One region of the Paenalcaligenes sp. GW821-LYS-B07-1 genome, then DNA from elsewhere that is predicted to be linked to it. Evidence: predicted binding sites of a transcription regulator. Region 1 holds the regulator's gene; the other holds the start of a gene.

Region 1 (4,743 bases):
TAACCTGACAGACGGAGCTTGGATGTGGGGTGGCCAGCCTGAGGATATTCTGCACACCATTACTGAAGGTCGCCGTGGCATCATGACAGCACACAAAGGTGTGTTGACTCCTGGTGAAGCGTCCGACATCGCTCAGTACGTGCGTTCCTTGAACAGCTTGGCTCATGACCAGTCTCGTGTACCGTCCGGAAAAAAACTGTTTGAACAAACATGTTTTGCTTGTCACGGTATTGATGCTAAAGGCAATAAGCTGTTAGGTGCTCCTGACTTGACTAGCGGTAACTGGCTGTATGGTAGCTCGGAAGCTGTGATCGTTGACGGTATCTTGAACGGCCATGACAACCAGATGCCAGCCCAGAAACACCGCCTAACCGAAGAGCAAATTCGCTTGTTGGCCGGTTGGGTTTGGGGTTTGGGCAACAACACTGCTAAGTAAGCATTGTGATGTGATTATTGTAAGTTGAGGTGTAGCATGAGTAGTGACGCTCCCCATCGTCAACCAGACGAAGGTAATACAGAGCAGGTACCGGAATGGCGGCCACCTATTTCCTCCAAACCGGTGACAGCTAAAGCGCCTGCTCATGCTGTTAAGATCGACGACGTCAATAAGAAGATCTATGCTAGATCGGTAAAAGGGGTATTCGCCAACTGGCGAATCGCCCTAGTATTCCTCACCCAGATTATTTATTACGGTCTGCCTTGGTTGCAGTGGAATGAACGCCAAGCCGTATTGTTTGATCTGGGTACGAGGAAGTTCTACTTGTTCGGCATTGTGATGTGGCCACAAGATATTATTTATCTGACTGTGCTGCTGATTTTGTCGGCTTTCTCGCTGTTTCTCTTTACAGCGATGGCGGGGCGTCTCTTCTGCGGTTACGCCTGTCCGCAAACGGTATATACCGAAATATTCATGTGGGTTGAACGCAAGGTGGAAGGCGACCGTATGGCTCGCATCCGTCTGGATGAGGCTCCGTGGAGCGCCAAAAAACTGCGTCTTAAAGCCACAAAACACTTCCTGTGGATTGTGATTGCTCTCTGGACTGGTTTTACGTTTATCGGTTACTTCGCTCCTATTCGTGAGTTGGGTGCGCAGATTCTAGATTTCACATTGGGCCCATGGCAGTGGTTCTGGTTGTTATTCTACGGTTTTGCTACCTGGGGGAATGCTGGATTCCTGCGTGAGGCTATCTGTAAGTACATGTGCCCGTACGCACGCTTCCAAAGCGTGATGGTGGATGACGACACCTTTGTGGTGAGTTATGACCATGTGCGCGGTGAGCCTCGTGGTAAACGTTCCAAGAAAGTGGATCACAAAGAAGCAGGCTTAGGGGACTGTGTAGACTGTACCCTCTGTGTGCAGGTCTGTCCGACCGGTATCGACATTCGAGAAGGGCTGCAATACATGTGTATTGGTTGCGGGGCCTGTGTCGATGCCTGTGACGATGTGATGGAAAAACTGGATTATCCTAAAGGGTTAATCCGCTACACCTCTGGCCGTGCTATTACCGAGCGCTTGAGTCAGGATCAGGTACGTAGGCATATGTTTAGGCCACGCATCTTGGTGTATATTGCAATTCTGAGTCTTATTACTGTGGCAGCGGTTTACTCGCTGATGGCCCGTAATGATCTACATATGGATGTGATCCGAGATCGGGGTGTAATGGGGCGCGAAGTTCCGGGCGGTCATATAGAGAACATTTATAGACTGCAAATGATGAACAAGTCAGAGCAGCCTATGCGCATCGAGTTGGGTGTAGAGGGTTTCCCTGGTATCTCCATTAGTACAGTGAATGGTGGCAGTGCAGAAATTGTTGTACCTGCAGCAACGAACGAACTGATTCCGGTGCACGTACAAGTTCCTGTCGATGCGGGTTTGAAGGAGGGTATGCACGATATCGTGATTACGGCCCGTAAACCTGGTAGCGCTGAGTCTGGTGAAGAGTTCATCAGTGAGAAAACACGTTTTTATGTGCCTCGCTAGGGCGCACACGATAAAGGACTCATCATGTCAAATGCAATAGATCAGGATTTGGATACACAGCCGTGGTTTAAAGAGCCTTGGCCGTGGATCCTTATGGCAGGCCCATTCTTGGCTATGGTTGGTTGTGCAGTGACCATTGCCTTGGTGTTGCAACCTACAGGGGTTAGCGAAACCATTAACGATGGTGGTCAGAAGCGCGGCTTGGTCGTAACGCGAGACAAGGCACCTGAGACACCCGTAGTGGTAGAGGCTGAATAAAGCCAAATACTACGTAGCAAAAAAATCCCACGTTGTAACGTGGGATTTTTTTGATGCTTACGCGTTGCGATGTAGCGTGGCTTGCGTATAGAGGGCTGCGGTTTAGCAGTCTACTCCAGCCATGGCTTGTAGAGCAGGCAGGTCTAGAATCATGACTTCGCGTTGTTGGATACGCAGTAGGCCTTCGCGAGCAAAGCGCGAGAACAGACGGCTAACGGTTTCCAATGTCAGGCCTAAGAAGTTACCGATTTCCTCACGGCTCATGCGCAAAATGAACTGATAAGGGGAGTAACCCAAGGTAGACAAACGCTGAGACAGGTTGATCAAGAAAGCAGCTAGACGCTGTTCAGAACGTAACGCACCTAAGTTCATGATCAGAGTATGAGCACGGTTGATTTCCTTGCTCATCAGACGACGCAGTTGTTGTTGCAAGATAGGTAGCTGCAATGAGAGCTTATCTAGCTCGTTCAACGGCATCACACAGACCTCACTGTCTTCCAGTGCGATAGAGTGAGAGACATGGCGATTATTCAATAATCCGTCCATGCCAATGATCTCGCCTGGTAGCAAGAAGCCAGTAATCTGTACTTGGCCGGAGGCGTCTTCCAGTTGTGTCTTGATGCTGCCAGTGCGTAATGCATAGATGGCATCAACTTCATCATCAAGGTGGAACAGGAAAGAGCCTTTGCTCAGACGTATACGTTCCTTGACCAGATCATCCAGCTTCTGCAGGTCGTGGTTGGACATCCCTAGCGGCAAGCAGATTTCATTCAGCATGCAGGATGAGCAACGTATAGCATCGTGACTGACAGAGATTCGTTTTTGCATAGAAAGCGGCTACGGTTGAAAATGGTTAGGTACAACGACCGTGGTTAGAGCTTATTTTCAAGCGCAGCATAAAAGTTGCACTTCGGAGTGAAGTGCCATACTTAGTATTCTAACTTATTTAAAAGCTCTTTTTGAAACATCAAGGATTTTGCTTTTTCTTTTATTTTAGTAAGTTGCAATAAATGTAAGAAAATGCAAATAATCACATAAATGATTTTAACAGGCTCTTGAAGTTTGACCAGATGTCATCATCTATAAGTCAAGCGAAATTAATCTGGTGCAGTCTGTGAATACTCATCGCAAGATTCTGCACATTACCTAGAGTAAGGCAACATGCGAATTGATAAATTAACGACAAAATTTCAACAAGCTTTGGCTGATGCGCAAAGTTTGGCATTGCAACAGGGCAATTCTTATCTGGAACCTGTGCACGTATTGGCTGCATTGTTGGCTGACGTGGATTCCGGAGCAGGCAGTCTATTGGCGCGTGCTGGTGTGGCCGTGCCGCGTTTACAAGCCGAAGTTAAAAAGGCAATTGATGCATTACCTCAGATTTCATCTGGGGATGTAAATCTAAATATTAGTCGCGAGCTGCAAAGCGCGTTGGCATTAACAGAAAAAGAAGCAACCTCGCGTGGCGATACCTATATTGCCAGCGAATTGTTTTTGTTGGTATTAAGCCGAGATAAAGGGCAGGCAGGCCGCTTATTAAAAGAAACAGGTCTAAATGAACAAGCGCTAGCAGCAGCGATTGATGCTGTGCGCGGTGGTGAATCGGTCAGTGATGCAGAAGGCGACGCGAATAGAGAAGCGTTGTCCAAATACACCACTGACCTGACTGAGCGTGCTCGCTTGGGCAAGTTAGACCCAGTGATTGGTAGAGACGATGAGATTCGTCGTTCTATACAGATCTTGCAACGTAGGACCAAAAATAACCCTGTGCTGATTGGTGAGCCGGGTGTGGGTAAGACAGCGATTGTGGAAGGGCTGGCGCAACGTATCGTGAACAACGAAGTGCCTGAAAACCTGAAAAACAAACGCGTGTTGGTATTGGATTTGGCCGCATTGTTGGCGGGTGCTAAATACCGTGGTGAATTTGAAGAGCGTCTGAAAGCTGTCTTGAAAGAGTTGTCTCAAGACGCGGGTAAAACCATTCTCTTTATTGATGAAATCCATACCATGGTTGGCGCAGGTAAAGCCGAAGGTGCTATGGATGCAGGTAATATGTTGAAGCCGGCATTGGCACGTGGTGAGCTGCATTGTATTGGTGCAACCACGCTGGACGAATACCGTCAGTACATAGAGAAAGATGCTGCGTTAGAGCGCCGTTTCCAGAAAGTGCTGGTGGATGAGCCTGATGTGGAATCTACCATTGCGATTTTGCGTGGCTTGCGTGAGCGCTATGAGCTGCATCATGGTGTGGCGATTACCGACCCGGCCATTGTGGCTGCTGCCGAGCTGTCTAACCGCTACATTACCGACAGATTTTTGCCGGATAAAGCGATTGACCTGATTGACGAAGCTGCTGCCCGTATTCGTATGGAGATTGACTCCAAGCCTGAAGTCATGGATAGGCTAGATCGCCGCATGATTCAGCTCAAAATCGAGCGTGAAGCTGTGCGTAAGGAAACTGATGATGCGTCACAGCGTCGTTTAGCCACCATTGAAGAGGAGTT
Region 2 (4,743 bases), 1.6 Mb from region 1:
GCTAGAACTGGAATACAAAAACCACTTCGAGACCAACTACTGCGTATCCGGCGAAGGTGAAGTCAAAGACCTGAACACCGGTAAAACCTACCCCATCAAAGCAGGTGATATTTATGCCCTAAACCTGAATGACCCGCACATGCTGCGCGCCATCAAAGGTGACCTGCATTTGCTGTGTGTGTTTAATCCACCGCTCAACGGTGATGAAACCCATAACGCTGATGGCAGCTACGACGTGCGCGACTAATAGCTCCCCGTTTTCTGCTGGTTTTTACACATCATCTTTAGAGGTATCACATGGGAAATTATCCTGCCGCCTACCAGTCCACTCAGGGCTCAGCACTCTCTGTGGACAAAGCGTTCTACAGCCGTCTTATAGAACGCCCAGAAACGCGCACCTTAGTAGACAAGTTTGTGGTGCCCATACGCAGTGGCAAAGCATGGGAAGTACCGGCTGGCCACGTCTGCCGCATTGTCACTATTGAAGGCCCTCAAGTAGCCGATTTAAACATGTGGAATAGGCACGACCCGCGCGAACGCATGTGGGCATCCCGTACACGTCAGCTACAAGCCGCACACGTTAGCATTCATGATCGTTTGTGGTCTACGCTGCCCTTCCTACGTCCTATGGCCACTATTACTGATGACACCCTTGCCAACTACGGTATTGATGGTGACGGCGGTCGCGTCCATGACTTGCTGGGCACGCGTTGCGACCCTTACGTCAATCATCTGCTCACAGGTGAAGATTTCCATTTCCACTGTCACTCCAATCTGACACGTGCGGTTGCTCCCTACGGCTTAACGGAATTCGACGTACACGACGTCTTAAATGTGTTTCAATGCACAGGCTTGAATGACGACGATCAGTATTTCATGAAGGCCTGCCCTGCTCAAAAAGGCGACTACTTCGAATATTTTGCCGAAATAGACTTGCTGTGTGCGTTGTCTACCTGCCCTGGCGGTGATTTATCCGTACCATTATGGGGGCCAGACGCCCGTGACCCTATTGATGTTTGTCGTCCATTAGGTGTAGAAGTATATGCGTTGGCACCAGAATTACTGGAAGGTTGGTCACAACCAGAACGCGCCCGTTACCACGGCCACCACGGCATGAACCCTGAACTCGTTCAATGGAGATGAGTCATTGAAAACCAAAATCGATGTGGAAAATCTATCTATTGTTGATGTCATTGGCTACAAGCTACGCAATGCCATTATCGAAGGTAAGTTGGCCCCCGGAGAGCAATTGATAGAAGTGGATCTCGCACAAACCTACGATGCTTCACGCAATAGCATCCGCGAAGTGCTGCATCTACTGGTTCGCGATGGCTTGGCCACATCGATTCGTCACCGTGGCGTCTTTGTACGCAAGTTTCACGTTGATGATCTACAAGACTTATACACTGCACGTCGTACCTTGGAACTGCACGCTGTGCGCTCCTCGCCTCCGCCTTCCCGCACGTTGCTCAACAAGATGGCCAGAAACAACAAGCAAGCCGAACGCGCCTTGGCCAAAGAGCACTGGCAAGAAGTGGGATCACTCAGTTTGATGTTCCACCAACTGGTGGTGTCCATGCTGGGTAGCAAACTGTTGGATGAGTTCTTTCTCACCCTCTGTGCGCAGCTACGTTTGGTGTTCTTTGCCGGCCCTGATGAAAAAATCGTTCAAGCCCCGCTGTGGATAGATTGGGAACGCCGTATACATCAATGTTTATGCGACGGTGACATCGCCCAAGCCGAGCACGAGTTAGCACAGTACTTAGATGCCTCTGAAAAAGCCTTGAGCAAAGTGGTCAGCACATACCAAAACTCAGGTCTGAAATAAACACTGCATTTACCTGTTATTACAGCCTTTTTCCATGTGTGTAAGACTTTACCTGATATAGTTTTCATAGGACGACCTAGATAAGGTAAAACCAAGTGAGCGTACCTGCTTGACCCGTATCAATCCCTTTTTTACCTATCGTGGCAAAATGTGTTTTAAGCCCATTGTTTTTTCATCAAGGTATTTCAACATATGAAAACTGTACTATTGCCCTACGACGGTTCCGACACCGCCAAACGTGCTCTGCAATATCTGATTGATCTGTCTAAGGATTATTCCGGCTTCTCAGTGCATGTACTGAATGTGCAGTTTGATCCGCAAATTTATGGTCGCAGCTACACAGCCTTCATTGGCGACGCGCTGAAGCAACTACGTGAGGACACACACAAATACGCGATTGATATGGCCGAGCAAGCCGCTGCAATGCTGCGCGAAGCTGGCATCAATACTACTGCTCACGCTTCTGTAGATACCGATATCGCATTCGCTGTAAACGAACTGATCAAATCGCAGAAATGTGACTCCATCGTAATGGGCACACGCGGTATGAGCGGTTTGGGTAATCTGTTCTTGGGCTCGGTAGCCACTCGCATCATTCATCAAGTAGACATTCCTGTCACTCTGATCAAATAAGCGGGTACTCATCTACAAAAACAGGCGCTTTACGCGCCTGTTTTTTATTGCCTATTCACTACGTATTACATACGTCCCATTACATCTGTTGCAGGGTTACGTTTGTGCCAATAGGCCAAAAAGATATGTATGAAGATCGCAATAAACAACACAATGCCCAGATTACCGTGCCAATTGTTCCCTAGCGCTACCATCCACTCTACCTTTTGCTCGCTGGCTTGTGTGATAGGAATACCGAAATAGTTGAAGGCGCGTCCCGACCCATATTGGCGGAACAAGGCCATACAGGGTACTACCAGCATAAACACATACATCAAACGGTGTCCCCACAAGGCAAACGTGCTAATCGCTGCTGGCGATTCTTCACGCATCTTCCATGCCCACAACACACGTATCCACCACAACAGAAACAGCGTAAAACCTACTATGCGATGCCAAGGCCATAATGCATCCGCAAAAGCCGACCCGTCAGCAAACCGGCTAACGAGAATTGTCACCAGCATCACACCAAAACCTATCGCCATTAACCAATGCAAAAAACGGCTTACCCCATCGTACCGTGCTTGCGAATTGGAAAAAGAACGCATAACAGCCTCCTTCATCTAAACGTCATGGAACAGGATGAGTGGATGCATGATGCGTCCACTCACGCCACATAGCAACTAACAATGCCATCAAGACCGGGCCTATAAACAACCCTACAAAGCCCATAGTCTGTACACCGCCTACCAATCCGAAGAATGTAGGCAAAAATGGAAGTTTCACCGGGCCGCCTACCAAACGTGGGCGCAGCGTTTTGTCTACGATGAAGAGCTCTATCGCCCCCCACAAGAACAACCCCACACCAGCACCTACGCTACCCGACCCCACTAAGTACAGCGAGATCAGCGTAAAGGACAATGGCGCACCACCAGGTATCAGCGCCATGAAACCAGTGACCACCCCCAGCAACGCTGGAGACGGCACACCCGCTATCCAATAGGCAATACCCAGCACAATCCCTTCACCCAGCGCAATTAGCCCCATACCGGTGACAGTGGAGTTTACTGTTGCCGGTACGACACGCGAAAACCGCTGCCAGCGCTCAGGCAAAATGCGCTCGCCGATGACATCCAGTTGGAACAATATATGATCGCCGTCTTTATAGATGAAAAATAAGGTAATCAGCAGAAACAACAATGTCAGCATCAAGTGGAACACGTTACCTGTAGCCGACAGCACCATACGGTAAATATTGCCTAAATGCTGGCCGCTGACCATCTCTACCACAGAGCCTAATGCATGAGGCTCACCCAGATAAAACGTCCAGTACTCAGATAGTCTCTGCCCTACTAACGGTAATGCGCTTATCCAATCAGGTACTGGCATACCATCGCGGTTTGCCGCTAAAGCCCACGCAATAAAGCTGCTGGCTTCTTTAATAGCGAAGGACAACGCCAATGATATGGGTACAACCACCACCACAATCACGACTAACAGCGCCAAAGTGGCCGCCAAGGTATTGCGGTTATTACAGTACGCCAATAAACGTCTATACAGTGGCCAACTTGCCAAGCCTATGATCAGCGCCGCCAATACGGGCACCAAAAAGCCATGCAAGAAATACAAACCGGCCAAGACAATAAGTAGCAATAACCAACGGGCAATCAGGTGAGCCGGTAAAACAGGTTGCATAAGAAGCGCTTCCGTTAGTAAGAATCAAGCTGTAAAGATAGGCGTAGCAGGCAACGCACGCTTATGCGCTGACGCCGCAAAGTAACGCAGCATAATTTGCGCCGCGTCATCACTTACTGCCTTTCCTTCCAGAAAATCATCGATTTGCTCATAACTTACACCAAAAGCTTCCTCATCTGGGCGCAACGGTGACAAATCTTCCAAATCGGCTGTTGGAACTTTATACACGAGCTGATCTGGCGCACCCATCAACGCCCCCAAACCCCGTACTTGGCGTTTAGTCAGCCCAGCTAATGGCATGACGTCTGCAGCACCATCACCAAACTTGGTGAAAAAGCCCATCAATGCCTCAGCAGCATGATCACTACCCAACACCAACCCTGAGGCGGCTGCCGCTGCGGCATATTGCGCCACCATGCGCTGTCTGGCTTTGATATTACCTACGATGAAATCTTGTTGTGCGGCGCTTTTGAAGGTTTGCCCAGCTTGCAACATTTGCGCTAACAAAGCGTCCGTTGCTGGCTTGATATCTACAGTTAGACGCTCATCTGGTTGAATCACATCCATGCAAGCCTCGGCATCTGCCGCATCAGCTTGCTGACCGTAAG

Evidence for each region. The regulator FNR, encoded in region 1, switches genes on or off when oxygen is low (the NO sensors DNR and NnrR bind a similar motif). The targets are predictions, from matches to a motif close to TTGATNNNNATCAA.
Region 2: the regulator FNR is predicted to act here: its motif matches at 1,938-1,951, upstream of AC3QL0_RS15170 (universal stress protein).

What each region holds. Positions count from the first base shown of each region.
Region 1 is NZ_CM179516.1:1,209,287-1,214,029, forward strand. Features, by position in the region: gene ccoP (cytochrome-c oxidase, cbb3-type subunit III) at 1-436, shown strand, start outside; gene ccoG (cytochrome c oxidase accessory protein CcoG) at 473-1,981, shown strand; gene AC3QL0_RS05700 (hypothetical protein) at 2,006-2,239, shown strand; gene fnr (fumarate/nitrate reduction transcriptional regulator Fnr) at 2,342-3,067, opposite strand; gene clpB (ATP-dependent chaperone ClpB) at 3,401-4,743, shown strand, end outside.
Region 2 is NZ_CM179516.1:3,152,944-3,157,686, forward strand. Features, by position in the region: gene AC3QL0_RS15155 (ectoine synthase) at 1-247, shown strand, start outside; gene AC3QL0_RS15160 (urea carboxylase-associated family protein) at 298-1,143, shown strand; gene AC3QL0_RS15165 (GntR family transcriptional regulator) at 1,148-1,828, shown strand; gene AC3QL0_RS15170 (universal stress protein) at 2,021-2,461, shown strand; gene AC3QL0_RS15175 (cytochrome b) at 2,527-3,048, opposite strand; gene AC3QL0_RS15180 (AI-2E family transporter) at 3,071-4,135, opposite strand; gene nadE (NAD(+) synthase) at 4,160-4,743, opposite strand, start outside.